Regions from separate parts of the Mesorhizobium sp. WSM4832 genome, predicted to be linked through region 3. Evidence: predicted binding sites of a transcription regulator. Region 3 holds the regulator's gene; each other region holds the start of a gene.

Evidence for each region. The regulator LexA, encoded in region 3, represses DNA repair genes until DNA is damaged. The targets are predictions, from matches to a motif close to TGTTCNNNNTGTGTTCNG.
Region 1: the regulator LexA is predicted to act here: its motif matches at 2,793-2,810, upstream of parE (DNA topoisomerase IV subunit B).
Region 2: the regulator LexA is predicted to act here: its motif matches at 2,713-2,730, upstream of recA (recombinase RecA).

What each region holds. Positions count from the first base shown of each region.
Region 1 is NZ_JBVVQH010000024.1:18,513-23,616, reverse strand. It holds gene AC0L2L_RS27685 (FUSC family protein) at 1-633, opposite strand, end outside; gene parE (DNA topoisomerase IV subunit B) at 673-2,727, opposite strand; gene cpaB (Flp pilus assembly protein CpaB) at 2,982-3,896, shown strand; gene AC0L2L_RS27670 (type II and III secretion system protein family protein) at 4,004-5,104, shown strand, end outside.
Region 2 is NZ_JBVVQH010000003.1:28,808-33,911, reverse strand. It holds gene alaS (alanine--tRNA ligase) at 1-1,236, opposite strand, end outside; gene recA (recombinase RecA) at 1,558-2,655, opposite strand; gene AC0L2L_RS05350 (carbohydrate kinase family protein) at 2,937-3,875, shown strand; gene AC0L2L_RS05345 (pseudouridine-5'-phosphate glycosidase) at 3,918-4,835, shown strand; gene AC0L2L_RS05340 (TfoX/Sxy family protein) at 4,921-5,104, opposite strand, start outside.
Region 3 is NZ_JBVVQH010000003.1:235,848-240,951, forward strand. It holds gene AC0L2L_RS06380 (ComEC/Rec2 family competence protein) at 1-1,381, shown strand, start outside; gene lexA (transcriptional repressor LexA) at 1,385-2,119, opposite strand; gene kynU (kynureninase) at 2,572-3,819, shown strand; gene AC0L2L_RS06395 (alpha/beta hydrolase) at 3,880-4,710, shown strand; gene AC0L2L_RS06400 (molybdopterin molybdotransferase MoeA) at 4,780-5,104, opposite strand, start outside.

The sequences.
Region 1 (5,104 bases), on a different contig from region 3:
GAGCGCGGCAAGGCTTGCCGGATCGCCTCCGGAAAAGGCGCCGCCGGCATATTCGGCGAGGTCGAGGATGCTACGCTTCAGCCTGGAGATGATGGCGTCGGCCGCCAGCTTCGGCAGGATCAGCCGGCTGGTCACGCCGGCGCAGACGATGCCAAGCACGATCTCGGCGCAACGCGCGACGGCAAGGTCGACGACGACAACCGGCTGCCCGAGGGCCGGCAGGCTGATGATCATCGCCGTGTAGCCGGCAAGTGCCGCGCCATAGGCTTCCGGGTTGCGCAGCAATGACGAGACGAGCGTGCAGACGCCGATCCAGAGCGCCAGCACCGTGACCAGCAGCCAGGGATTGGCGCCGAACAGGGATGTGATGCCGACCGCGGCCAGGCCGCCGGCCAGCGTGCCGAGCAGCCGGTAAAAGCCCTTCGCCAGCACCATGCCGGCCACCGGCTGCGCGACGATGAACACCGTCATCATCGCCCATTGCGGATGGTCGAGTTTCAGCGCGTAGGCGGCAAGAAGCGCGATCAGCCCGGCCGAAACCGTGCGCAGGGCGAAAATCCAGTCCGAACGGGTCGGCTGCGTCAGACCGCTTAACGGTGTCTCGACAAGCTCTTTCAGCCGCGTCCAGGTCACAATCGTCTCCGTACCGGCCTGTTATGGACCAGCAGACGATCAGATATCCAGCACGTCCGTCTCGGCGAATTCGGCGCGCTCCTGGATGAAGCGGAAGCGCGCCTCGGGCTTGGTGCCCATCAGCGCGTCGACGGCATCCTTGGTCGCCTGCTCGGCCTCGCTCACGTCGACCCTGAGAAGCGTGCGCTTCCTTGGATCCATCGTGGTTTCCTTGAGCTGTGCGGCCATCATCTCGCCGAGGCCCTTGAAGCGGCCGATCTCGACCTTGCCGCGCCCGGTGAATTCGGTGCGCAGCAACTCGTCCTTGTGCGCGTCGTCGCGGGCATAGCCGACCTTGCCGCCTTGCCTGATCGAATAGAGCGGCGGCACGGCCATGAAGAGATGGCCGCCGCGGATCAGGTTCGGCATCTCCTGATAGAAGAAGGTGATCAACAGCGACGCGATATGCGCGCCATCGACGTCGGCGTCGGTCATGATGATCACGCGGTCGTAGCGCAGGTCCTCATCGCGATATTTCGAGCGCGTGCCGCAGCCGAGCGCCTGGATCAGGTCGGAGATCTGCTGGTTGGCGGCAAGCTTGTCGTTGCCGGCGCTGGCGACGTTGAGGATCTTGCCGCGCAGCGGCAGCACCGCCTGGCTGGCGCGGTCGCGCGCCTGCTTGGCCGAGCCGCCGGCGGAGTCGCCCTCGACGATGAAGATCTCGGCGCCGGCTGCGGCATTCTGCGTGCAATCGGCGAGCTTGCCCGGAAGGCGCAGCTTGCGCACCGCGCTCTTGCGCGAGACTTCCTTCTCCTGGCGGCGCCGCACGCGCTCGTCGGCGCGCGCGATGACCCACTCGAGAAGCTTCGAGGCTTCTTGCGGATTGTCCGCCAGCCAGTGATCGAACGGGTCGCGGATGGCGTTTTCGACGATGCGCATCGCCTCGATCGTCGCCAGCCTGTCCTTGGTCTGGCCGACGAATTCAGGCTCGCGGATGAACACCGACAGCATGCCCGCTGCCGAGATCATGACGTCCTCGGTGGTGATGACCGAGGCGCGCTTGTTGCCGATCAGGTCGGCATAGGCGCGAAGTCCGCGCGTCAAAACGTTGCGGAAGCCGGCCTCATGCGTGCCGCCTTCCGCGGTCGGAATGGTGTTGCAGTAGGAGTTGAGGAAGCCATCGCCGCCGAACCATGTCACGGCCCATTCCAGCGAACCGTGACCGCCCTGCTTGTCGCTCTTGCCAGCGAAAATCTCGCGCGTGACCTGGAAATCGTCGCCGAGGGACGCCTTGAGATAATCCTTCAGGCCGCCGGGGAAATGGAATTCGGCCTTGGCCGGTGTCTGGTCCTTTTCCTTGATCAGCGACGGATCGCAGGTCCAGCGGATCTCGACGCCCCCGAACAGATAGGCTTTCGAGCGCGTCATGCGGTAAAGCCGCGCCGGTTCGAAGGCGGCCCCCTTGCCGAAAATCTGCTCGTCGGGATGGAAACGGGTCTTCGTGCCGCGGCGGTTGTGGACCTCGCCGAGATGCTCAAGACCGCTGACCGGGATGCCGCGCGAAAAACGCTGGCGGTAAAGCTGACGGCCGCGCGCGACTTCGACCTCGAGGTGGTCCGACAGCGCGTTGACGACCGAAATGCCGACGCCGTGCAGGCCGCCGGAAGTCTCATAGACTTTCGAGTCGAACTTGCCGCCCGAATGCAGCGTCGTCATGATGACTTCGAGCGCCGGTTTCTTGAACTTCGGATGCGGATCGACCGGGATGCCGCGGCCATTGTCGGTGACGGTCAGGAAGCCGTCGGCGGAGAGTTCGACGTCGATGAAGGTGGCGTGGCCGGCCACCGCCTCGTCCATCGAATTGTCGATGACCTCGGCGAACAGGTGATGCATCGCCTTGTCGTCGGTGCCGCCGATATACATGCCTGGACGGCGTCGGACCGGCTCGAGCCCTTCCAGCACCTCGATATCGGCGGCGCTGTAGCTTTCGCTGGCGTCGCGGGCGGCGGCCGGACGCTTGGCGGCCTGCACGAGCGGATCGGCGGGGCGCGACGGCGCGCGCACCGGCTGCGCCGGCTTTTCCATCTTGCCGAAAAGGTCGTTGCTGTCGTCCATGCTGGGCCTAGCGTCCGGTAATGCGAATCACTCGCCGATACTGCCACGCTTTTGGCGGGCGAACGAGTTCCTGTTCCGTTCAGGGATCAAACTGTCTCTTATTCCAAAACCATTCGATAACCAAGCCGGCCGAAATAGGGCGGTCCGGGCGCCTCGGTATTCCTGATTCTTTAACAATGATGCCTAGCGTGAAGCCCAACTAACAAAAGATCACGGGCGTCAGGGGTTTCGTTGTGAGGGGCAGGGCCATAACCATGATCGGCATCGCCGCCGTCTTCGGCGCGATCTCGATCTTTGCGGCGGACTTCTGGGTCAAGAGCCAGGCAAGGGCCGAACCCGAGGTCAAGGTCGTCGCGGCGCCGCAGCAGCCCAAGATCGAGTTCAAGACCATCGTGGTGGCTCAAGCGCCGCTGCGCTACGGCATGGAGCTCGCTCGGCCGCAACTCGCCGAGATCCCGTGGCCGCAGGATTCGTTGCCGCAAGGCTCCTTCCCGACCATCGACAAGCTGCTTGCCGACGGCAACCGGGTGGTGCTGTCGCCGATCGAGGTCAACGAGCCGGTACTGCTCACCAAGCTGTCGGGACCGAACGGTCGCGCCACGCTTTCCAATATGCTGTCGGCGGGAATGCGGGCCGTCACCGTCCGCACCGACGAGATCGCCGGTGTCGGCGGCTTCATCACGCCGGGAGATCGCGTCGACGTCGTCCTGACGCGTGACGCGGGGGACATCCAGGAAGTGTCCAAGAATGCGCAGGGCGCTGCCGGCTCGACGGTCACGTCCGAGGTCGTCGTCTCCGACGCCAAGGTGCTTTCGGTCGGACAAGGCGCCGACGAGCGCAAGACCGAGCCGCAGGTCGCCAATTCCGTCACCCTCGAGGTGACCAACGAAGGGGCGCAGAAAGTGGCGCTTGCCCGCACAGTCGGCACGCTGTCGTTGTCTCTGCGGTCGGCCGCGGACGCAACCGCCAGCAATAGTGGGCTTACGACCATCTCGTCCTTCGGCGGTTCGGTTGCCGCAAACGCGCAGGCGAGCGCCGCCTCGCTGGTCAATGCGGTGACCAAGGAATCGGACGAGCCGAAATTCAAGACAGTGATCGTGACGCGTGGCGAAAAGGTCGAGGAATACAAGGTTCCCTCACGGGAACCGCCGCAGGAACTGCAGCAATAGCCGGTGGGGACCGGCGGGGACGGGGCAAGATGTTTGGGTTTGATGCATTTCGGACGACCGGAGGATGGCGCCTTCTCGGCGCGATCACGCTGGTGGCGTTGCTGGCGATGCCTGGCTTCACCGCGCCGGCAAGGGCGGACAACGATGTCGTCTACGTTTCGGCGAACAAGAACAGCTCGATCAAGGTGGCCAAGGGCAAGCCGAAGACGATCATGACGAGCGCCGCCTTCTACCAGATCGTCATCGGCGATCCGGAGATAGCCAACGTCAACCCGCTGACCGACAAGTCCTTCTATGTGCTGGGCAACAATCTGGGCACCACCGGTATCGCCCTGTTCGACCAGAACAAGCAGCTAGTCGGCACCATCGATATCGAGGTGACGCTGGACACCGACCAGCTGGCCAGCACCATCCGCGCCAGCGTGCCCGACGCCAAGATCAAGGTCGGTTCGGCAAACGGCCGCGTCGTGCTGTCGGGCGAGGCCGACGATGCGGTCGCCGCCGACAAGGCCAGCAAGATCGCGTCGCGCTTTTCCGGCAACGAGGAAGTTATCAACTCGGTCAACATCTCGTCCTCGCAACAGGTGCAGCTCAACGTCCGCTTCGTCGAGATCAACCGCCAGGCCGGCCAGGATCTCGGCGCCAAATATGCAGCCAATTTCGCCTATGGCATCGGCAACCGCAAAGTCGTGCTGAACCCGGGCGGGGGAGATCTGACGGCCGCCGGAACAGGCGAGATTATCGGCAGCCTGCTGTCGAACGGCGTGTCAATCGACATCGCCATCAAGGCGCTCGAGGAACGCGGTCTGGCGCGGCGGCTTGCGGAGCCGAACCTGATTGCACGTTCAGGCCAGACGGCGAGCTTCCTTGCCGGCGGCGAGTTCCCGATCCCGGTTTCCGAAGAGAATGGCAAGATCAGCGTCACCTACAAGAAATACGGCGTCGGCCTGGATTTCACGCCTACGGTGCTGAAGGACGGGCTGGTAAGCCTCGACATCGCGCCGGAAGTGTCCTCGATCGACCCGTCTGCTTCCATCCAGGTCAGCAGCGGCATTTCCATTCCGGCCTTCATCGTGCGCCGAGCCAGGACATCGGTCGACCTCAAGAACGGCCAGAGCTTCATGATCGCCGGTCTTCTTCAGTCGCAGAACGACATCACGACATCGCGGGTGCCGGGCATAGGCAGGCTGCCGGTGCTCGGTCCGCTG
Region 2 (5,104 bases), 210 kb from region 3:
CGAGATATTGCGCTGGCGCAGCGCATCCTGCGTCAAGTCGAGCGGGAAGCCATAGGTGTCGTAGAGCTTGAAGGCCGTCTCGCCGTCCAGCATGTCCCCGGCATGCAGCGTCTCCGTGGCGTCCGAAAGCAGCCCAAGGCCACGCACCAGCGTCTTGCGGAAGCGGGTTTCCTCGAGCTTCAGCGTCTCGGTGATCAGCGCCTCGCCGCGCACCAGCTCGGGATAGGCCTGGCCCATCTCGCGCACCAGCGCCGGCACCAGTTGCCACATCAGCGGCTCCTTGGCGCCAAGCAGCTGCGCATGGCGCATCGCGCGGCGCATGATGCGGCGCAGCACGTAGCCACGGCCTTCGTTGGAGGGCAGCACGCCGTCGGCGACCAGGAAGGAAGACGAGCGCAGGTGATCCGCGATCACGCGATACGATCCCACATTCTCCTGGCTTGGACCTTGGCCGAGCGCGGAGGACGCAGCGTCGATCAGATGGCGGAACAAATCTGTCTCGAAGACGCTCTCCACCCCTTGTAGGATGGACGCCATGCGCTCCAGGCCCATGCCGGTGTCGATCGACGGGCGCGGCAGGTCGATGCGCTCGTCCTTGGTCACCTGCTCATACTGCATGAACACCAGGTTCCAGAATTCGAGAAACCGGTCGCCGTCCTCTTCCGGGCTGCCGGGCGGACCGCCCCAGATATGCTCGCCGCGGTCGATGAAGATTTCCGAGCACGGGCCGCACGGACCGGTATCGCCCATTGCCCAGAAATTGTCGGAGGTCGGGATGCGGATGATGCGGTCGTCGGAGAAGCCGGCGATCTTCTTCCAGTAAGCCGCCGCCTCGTCGTCCGTGTGATAGACGGTGACCAGCAACTTGTCCTTCGGCAAGCCGAATTCCTTGGTGATCAGGTTCCAGGCAAGCTCGATCGCGCGTTCCTTGAAGTAGTCGCCGAACGAGAAATTTCCGAGCATCTCGAAGAAGGTCAGGTGGCGCGCGGTGTAGCCGACATTGTCGAGGTCGTTGTGCTTGCCGCCGGCGCGCACGCTCTTCTGCGCAGTCGAGGCACGCGAATAGGGACGCTTCTCCAGGCCGGTGAAGACGTTCTTGAACTGCACCATGCCGGCGTTGGTGAACATCAGCGTCGGATCGTTACGCGGCACCAGCGGGCTGGAGGCGACGATCTCGTGGCCCTCCTTGCGGAAGTAGTCGAGGAATGTCGACCGGATGTCGTTCACGCCACTCATTGCACACTGCCTTTTCGCGAGAACCGCCGGCGCTGCCGGCGGCTGATGGGCTTTCATGTTTCAGAAGATAGATGGGCCTTTTAGCCGTAGCTCTTCACCCTGTCCAGAAAGACGGAGTTGGACCAATCCGCGGGCCGGACAGGTCTATCCTCGCCCCCAAAACGCAAACCGCCGGCACGAAGGCCGGCGGCTCGGAACGCAGTACTAAAGAACTCGGTTACATAAGCATAACTTAATATACCTGAATTGTGGCCAAACTCCGGCCAACCACCGCAATTCCGGGCGGAAAACCGCTCAACACTTTCCTGGAATTGCTCGGTCCTACATGGCGCCGGCTTCGTCCTCGAAACCGTCGTCACCGCCTTCGGAACCGCCGTTCTCGAGGAATTTCTCGGCGATCAGTCCGGCATTCTGCCTGAGCGCCAGCTCGATCTCGCGTGCCGTGTCGGGATTGTCGCGCAGGAACAGTTTTGCGTTCTCGCGACCCTGGCCGAGGCGCTGCGAATTGTAGGAGAACCAGGCGCCCGACTTCTCGACCACTCCGGCCTTGACCCCGAGATCGACGAGCTCGCCGGTCTTCGACACGCCCTCGCCATACATGATGTCGAACTCGACCACCTTGAAGGGCGGGGCCAGCTTGTTCTTGACCACCTTGACGCGGGTCTGGTTGCCGACGACCTCGTCGCGGTCCTTGACCGAACCGATGCGGCGGATATCGAGGCGCACCGAGGCGTAGAATTTCAGCGCATTGCCGCCGGTGGTCGTCTCGGGCGAGCCGAACATGACGCCGATCTTCATGCGGATCTGGTTGATGAAGATGACCATGGTGTTGGAGCGCGAGATCGAGGCGGTCAGCTTGCGCAGCGCCTGGCTCATCAAACGAGCTTGAAGACCGGGCAGCGAATCGCCCATCTCGCCTTCGATTTCGGCGCGCGGCGTCAGCGCCGCGACGGAGTCGACGACCAGAACGTCGATGGCGCCGGAGCGCACCAGCGTGTCGCAGATTTCCAGCGCCTGCTCGCCGGTGTCGGGTTGCGAGATCAGCAGGTTCTCGAGGTCGACGCCGAGCTTGCGGGCATAGACCGGATCGAGCGCGTGCTCGGCATCGACGAAGGCGCAGATGCCGCCCTTCTTCTGGGCTTCCGCAACCGTGTGCAGCGCCAGCGTCGTCTTGCCCGAACTTTCCGGCCCGTAGATTTCGATGATGCGGCCGCGCGGCAGGCCGCCGACGCCGAGCGCGATGTCGAGGCCGAGCGATCCCGTCGGCACGGTTTCGATCTCGACAACCTGCTCGTTGGCGCCGAGCCGCATGATCGAGCCCTTGCCGAAGGCGCGCTCGATTTGCGACAGCGCCGCATCCAGAGCCTTTGATTTGTCCACTGCCTTATCCTCTACAAGCCGCAAAGTATTCTGAGCCATGATACATCACCCCTTGGTCGTCAATGAAGGCCGGACAATCCGTGATCCCTGTTGTTTTGTACCTTTTTTGTTCTCATTTGGCAAGGGGCTACAACCAACTGAAAAACAATCAATATCTGGATTTGTTCTATTTTTGTCTCACCAGGGCTAGGGTGGAGCAGGGCCACTGGTCCTGAAAAGATTTCGATATCAGCCCGCCCGAATCGCGGCTGCGATTGCCGAGCGATGCACGGAAACCTAGTGTGCGCAGCCGCACAATCAACGAAAGTCACTGATCCCACATGCCGAGATCCCCGAATATCCTGGCGCTGGGCGGCGCCCATATCGACCGGCGCGGCCAGGTCTCGAGCGCCTATGTGCCCGCGGCTTCCAACCCGGGCATCATGCGCGAGGATGTCGGCGGCGTCGTGTTCAACGCGCTGCGCAGCGTGGTCAGGCGCGGCGTGTCGGCCTCGCTGATCTCGGTGCGCGGCGGCGACGCTGCGGCGGACACGGTCGCCTCGGCGATCGACAGCGCCGGAATAGTGGACCTCTCGGTCGTCTTTCTCGATCGTACGACGCCAAGCTACACGGCGCTGATCGACGCAGACGGCGAATTGATCGTCGGGCTGGCCGACATGGCGCTCTACGATCTTGCCTTCCCCAAGCAGATCCGCCGCGCCAAGGTGCGCGAGGCAATCGCCGCCGCCGACGCGATCCTGTGCGACGCCAACCTGCCGACGGCGGCGCTGGAACGCCTGCTGGCGCTCGCCGGCGGCCGGCCGGTCTTCGCCATCGCCGTGTCGCCGGCCAAGGTCGTTCGGCTGGCGCCGCTGCTTAACGATCTGTCGCTGCTTTTCATGAACCGCCGCGAAGCTGCCGCGCTGGTCGGCGCCGAGCCATCCGGCGAAACCCTTGTCCATCGGCTCAGGCAGGCCGGCCTGAACGCCGGCGTCGTGACGGCCGGCAGCGCTGTGGTGCTGGGCTTCGACGACACCGGCATGTTCGAAATCGATCCGCCGGCGCCACGCAAGGTCGCCGACGTGACCGGCGCCGGCGACGCGCTGACCGGCGCAACGGTCGCTGCCTTGCTGCGCGGCCTGCCGCTGCGCGCCGCGCTGCGTGAAGGCGTTGCGGCGGCAATGCTCGCCATCGAGAGCCCCGAGGCCGTGCCATCCTTCACGACGGGCAATTTTACGCAGGCGCTTGCCCTTGTGCCGGAGCCGCGGGAAGTGGCATAGGGCACCAATAAGCCGAAGCAAACTTTTCGCTCGGAGACAGCCATGACGCCGCAGACCGCCCGCCCCTTCGTCGACATCCATCCGCCCGTGGCGGAAGCGCTTGCCGCCGGCCGGCCCTTGGTGGCGCTGGAAAGCACCATCATCACCCACGGCATGCCCTACCCCGACAATGGCGCGATGGCCGCCAAGGTCGAGCAGATCATCATCGACGGCGGCGCGGTGCCGGCGACGATCGCCGTGGTCGATGGCCGCATCAAGATCGGCCTGTCCGATGGCGAGCGCGAATCGCTCGCCATGACCGGCGATGCCATGAAGCTGTCGCGCGCCGATATCGGCTTTGCCGTCGCGCAGGGCCGGACCGGCGGCACCACGGTGGCGGCGACCATGATCGCGGCGCATATGGCCGGCATAAGAGTGTTCGCCACCGGCGGCATCGGCGGCGTCCACAAGGGCGCCGAAAAAAGCTTCGACATCTCGGCCGACCTCGACGAACTGGCGCGCACGCCGGTCATCGTCGTCTCGGCCGGCGCCAAGGCGATCCTCGATATCGAAAAGACGCTGGAAGTGCTGGAAACGCGCGGTGTGCCGGTGATCGGCCATGGCTGCGAGACGATGCCCGCCTTCTGGTCCAGGCAGTCGCCCTTCCGCGCGCCATTGACGTTGCATGCGCCTGAGGACATCGCGCATTTCTACCGCACGCGCCAGGCGCTGGGCTTGGGCGGCGGCATTCTGGTCGCCAACCCGGTGCCGCAGAATGACGAAATTCCGGCCGCGGAGATGGACGGTTACATCAAGGCGGCGCAGAAGGCCGCCGAGGCGCAGAACGTCAGCGGCAAGGCGGTTACGCCGTTCCTGCTGTCGAAGATTTTGGAGCTGACCGGCGGCCGCAGCCTGAAGACCAACATCGCGCTGGTCGAGAACAATGCCCGGCTGGCGGCGGAGATTGCGAAGGCGCTGTAGATTCGTGCGGCGGCAGGAGGCTGAACACCAGAAGGGGGGTGCGGGAACTCGGCGTTTGTAAAAACCGCCTGAACCCAAACGTTAGTTACTTCCCTGCCCGCCGCCCTGCTTCATAAGCCCGGCGCGCCCATACCGCCATTTCGTCGGGATCATCGAAGGCATCGTCGGGAATGCTCCAATAGGGCATCGCGACCTGTTTGCCGTGGCGCGAGCCGGTATAGGTCCACTGGCTGCAGCCGGCGGCCTCGAAGTCGGGCGCGCTTTGCTCG
Region 3 (5,104 bases):
CGCCTTCGCGCTGTTTCCGGATTTCTCGTCGCGCCGGCCGGTGAAGAAATATGCCGCTGGAATCGCGCTTATCTCGATCGCCGCTTACCTGGTGATCTCCGGCATCGTGGTGGCGGCCGAGCGAAGTTTTATCATGCTGGCGGTCATGCTGGTCGCCGTGCTCTTCGACCGCACGGCGCTGACGATGCGCAACCTGGCGATCTCGGCCATCGCCGTCATCCTGGTCTCGCCGCACGAGGTGGTCGGTCCGAGCTTCCAGATGTCTTTTGCCGCCACAGCGGCGCTCGTCGGTGCCTATGCCGGCTTCGCCGACTATCGCGCCGGCAAAACGACCGCGCCGCCGGTAAAGCGTTCGTTCCTCGGGTTCATATCGCGGAAACTGGCGGTTGGAGTGGGCGCCGCCGCCATAACATCGCTCATCGCGGGCAGCGCGACATTGCTGTTCGCGATCTGGCACTTCCAGCGGGTGTCACCGCTCAGCCTGCTGGCCAATCTGGCGGTCATGCCGATCGTCTCGCTGGTTGTCATGCCGTTCGCCGTGTTGAGCGCGCTGGCGATGCCCTTCGGCTTCGACGGTCCTTTTCTCTATGTGATGGGCAAGGGCCTGACGGCGATGATCGCCATTTCAGCGTGGATTTCCGAGCGCTCACCGGTCGATGCCGTCGGGTTGATCTCGATCCAGTCGGTGCTGCTGGCGACGATCGCGCTGGTCATCGCTACCATGGCCACCACCTGGCTCAGATTGGCAGCCATGCCGTTCGCGCTCGCTGCCCTGATGGTCATCCCGCATGTCCGAACGCCGGACGTGCTTATCTCGGAGGATGCGCATCTGGTGGCAATGCCGATCGGCGCCGGCGAGCTCGCCGTCAACCGCGCACGCTCCAATGAGTTCACCACGGACAATTGGAAGCGGGCGCTGAAGGCCGAAGCAATTGTGCCGCCGGAGACATTTTCCAAAGACGCTCTCGACATCGCCGATCCCGTCGACCTGCCGCCTGGCTCGCCCTTCTACTGCACAGGCGACCTGTGCATCGGCCGGCATCCTTCCGGGGCGATCGTCGCACTAGTCGAAAACCGCGACAGCGCCCGTCCGGCCTGCGGCTTTGCCGACCTCATCGTCATCAACGACGCCACAGCCTACAATCCCTGCCGCGATCCGCGTGTGCTTGTCGTCACCAAGCGCCAGCTGGCGCGTGACGGCAGTGCGGCCGTCTTCTTCGACCCGCAATCGGCAACCGCGCGTCCAAACGTTCGCTACGCGGTCGAGAAGCCATACCGGCCCTGGCACGAGCAACGCAAATACACCCGCGAGGCGAGGGGCCTGCCGCCTTACAAAAAACCCGAGAGGACGGAAGCGAAGTCTTCGCCACCAGCCCAATAGATTTCAGTAGCGGCGGATAAGCCCGACGAGCTTGCCTTGGACCTTGACCCGGTCGGGCCCAAAGATGCGGGTCTCGTAGGCCGGATTGGCGGCCTCGAGCGCGATCGAGGCGCCCTTGCGGCGGAAGCGCTTGAGCGTCGCTTCCTCGTCGTCGACCAGCGCCACCACGATCTCGCCCGGGCTTGCCGTGTTGGCATTGCGGATGATGACGGTGTCGCCGTCGAAGATGCCGGCCTCGATCATCGAGTCGCCCTTGACCTCCAACGCATAATGCTCGCCGCCCATGATCATATCCGGCGGCACGGTGATCGAATGCGTCTGGTGCTGGATTGCGTCTATCGGCACGCCGGCGGCGATGCGGCCCATCACCGGAATCGATACGGCCGAAACAGCGTCGTCGTCATTGCTGGGCATCGGCGTACGCGAGGTGGTTGCCGGCTTGAGCTGACGGCCGAGATTGCCTTGGCCGCCCTGGATGACGCTCGGCGAAAACTTCCTCGCGGCATTCAGGCCAGGCGCGATCGAGTCGGGCAGCCGCAGCACTTCAAGCGCGCGCGCCCGGTTTGGCAGCCGGCGAATGAAGCCGCGTTCCTCCAGCGCCGTAATCAGCCGATGGATACCAGACTTCGAGGCAAGGTCGAGCGCCTCCTTCATCTCGTCGAAAGATGGAGGAATCCCGCTCTCCTTCAGACGTTCATGGATGAACATCAGGAGTTCATGTTGTTTGCGCGTCAGCATTGGCGGCCCCCATGGGTTCTCAAACCAGAATCAGAAAAACAAACCCAGAACAAACACTATCTGTTCCAGTTGTGTTCCGCAACCGTTTAAAGTTTAATGAATTTGTTAAGGTTGCCGAAACAATGTTGCATCCAGTGGCGGCGTGGCCGCCGCGCGCCGGGCGGCGGTATTGATTCCGCTCGATTTTGCGGCCCATCCTTAAGCTGGAACAAGAGGCGGCACCATCACGAAAGTGCCGGGTGGGGTCGCGCCGGCTCCTCGTTGCGCGTTCTGCACCGTGAACGAAACGAACCCAAAATGCCAACCTGGCGATGATTCCGGTCCCTGGTCTTCGCCGTCTATGGACCAGCTAACATAGGACGAAAGGTTCTTGCCCTGGCGCCGGCGGTGGTGAGACAACCGCCCTTGGCCGGCCGTGAGCGGCGCCGGGTCGAAATGGAGGCGGTGGCACAATGATGGGAATTCCCGATCTCGCTGACGTCGAGGCGATGGATGCCGCGGATCCGCTGCGCGCCATGCGCGGTCGCTTCGTCTTGCCTGAGGGCGTTATATACCTCGACGGCAATTCTCTGGGCGCTGCTTCGATCAACGTCTTCAGCGAGATCGAGACGGCCACGAAGCAGGAATGGGCGCGAGACCTCATCCGCGCCTGGAACACCGCTGGTTGGTTCGACATGCCTGTGGAGCTCGGCGACCGGCTCGGGCGTCTGATCGGCGCCGCGCCGGGCCAGAGCGTGGTGTGCGACACGACCTCGATCAACATCTACAAGGTCCTGCATGCGGCACTCGCAATGCGTCCCGAGCGCTCGGTGATCGTTGCCGAGGGCGACAGCTTCCCGACCGACCTCTACATGGCCGAAGGGGTGGCCTCGACGCGGCCCGGCACGGTGCTGCGGCTCGAAGGTGTCGATGCCGCGACGATCGAGGAACTGGTCGACGATCGTGTCGCAGTCATCCTGGTAAACCACGTCAACTACAAGTCCGGCCGGCTGCGCGACATGGCGGCGCTGACGCGCAAGGCCCATGAGGCCGGTGCGCTGATTGTCTGGGATCTCTGCCACACGGCCGGTGCCCTGCCGGTGGATCTCGACGGCTCGAATGCCGATTTCGCCATAGGCTGCACGTACAAATATCTTAATGGCGGACCGGGAGCGCCGGCCTTCATCTACGCCGCGAACCGCCACCATGGCGACATTCGCCAGCCGCTCAGTGGCTGGTGGGGCCATGCCAGGCCGTTCGCGTTCGAGCAGGGCTATGCCGCCGGCGCGGGCATCCGGCGGTTCCTGTGCGGAACGCAGCCGGTGCTGTCGATGCGGGCGCTGAAAGGAGCGCTGGATCTCTGGGACGAAGTCGAGATGACGGCTGTGCGCGAGAAAAGCATCGCGCTGACGGACCTGTTCATTCGGCTTGTCGAAGCCAAATGCGGCGCCTTCGGTCTCGAACTGGAAAGCCCGCGCCGCGGCGCCGAGCGCGGCAGCCAGGTGTCGTTTGCCCATCCGCATGGCTACCAGGTGATGCGCGCCTTGATCGAGCGCGGCGTGATCGGCGATTTCCGCGCGCCGTCGACCGTTCGTTTCGGCTTCACGCCGCTTTATATCGGCTACCGGGATGTCTGGGATGCCGTCGACGTGCTGGAAGACATCTTGCGCACCGGCGCCTGGCGAGAAGCACGCTTCGCCGTCAAAACAGCTGTTACCTGACTTTGAAATCGGCGATGCAATCAAAAGCCATTCAATATTGACCTGACCGCGGAGGGACTGGTGCTGGGACACCGCATTGTCGACTGGGACAACGCCTATGCAAACGGCGCCAATATCGCCGGCGGCGACCGTTGGCCGGCGGCCTGGGATGGCCCGGCTCAGGCATTTCGCGAAAAGCTGCTAGCGCAGGGCAGGGCGCGGCTCGATATCGTCTATGGCGAAGCGCCGCGCAGCCGGCTCGATCTGTTTCTCCCGCCTGCCGCGCCAAAGGGGCTCGTTGTGTTCGTCCACGGCGGCTACTGGATGGAGTCGGACAGGAGTTCCTGGTCGCATCTGGCAGGAGGCGCGGTCGGACGTGGCTTCGCCGTAGCCATGCCCTCCTACACACTTTGCCCGGAGATCAGGATCAGCGGCATTGTCGGTGAAGCCGCGGCTGCGATCGAGAAGGCGTCAGCCATGGTCGATGGTCCGCTGATGCTGGCCGGGCACTCGGCCGGCGGACATCTCGCCAGCCGCATGGTGACCGCGACCTCACCGCTATCATCCGATGTGGCGCGCCGCCTACGCCATGTCGTTTCGATTTCAGGCCTGCACGACCTTCGGCCGCTGATGTTCACGGCGCTGAACGAAACCCTGAACATCGACGAGCGGGAAGCGTTGACCGAAAGCCCGGCATTGCTGAGGCCCGTGCAGGGGGCCCGCGTCACCTGTTGGGTCGGCGGCGGCGAGCGCTCGGAATTCCTGCGCCAGAGCGCGTTGCTTGCCAACATCTGGACCGGGCTCGGCGCCGCTACCGATTCAGTGGTCGAGCCGGATCGGCATCATTTCAATGTTGTCGATGGTCTCGCCGATCCGGATCATCCCCTGACCCGCACGCTGGTCGACGAATAGATTATCGACTGCTTCGACGTGTAGGCGATCGACTTCGTCGACGCTTAGACGATCGGCTGCGCCGACGTATTACCGCAGCATAAGCACGCTGCATTCGGCGCCGGCTTCCGCGGCCGGCGCGAAGGGCTCGCGCACGATCAGGCCGTTGGCGTCGGCGAGCATCCGCAGCATCGAGGAATCCTGGATGCCGAAGGGGGTCGCGACCAGCGTGCCGTCATCGTCGCGAACCATGGCGCGAACATAATCCTGCCTGAGGTCGTTGGCCTGCATCGCGGCGCCCAGCCGGGCCGTTCGCACGTCCTGCCTGTAAACGCGGCCGCCGAGCCGGGCAAGCAGCGGCTTCAGGAAGAGTTGCGTGCAGACGATGCTTGCCACCGGATTGCCGGGCAGGCCG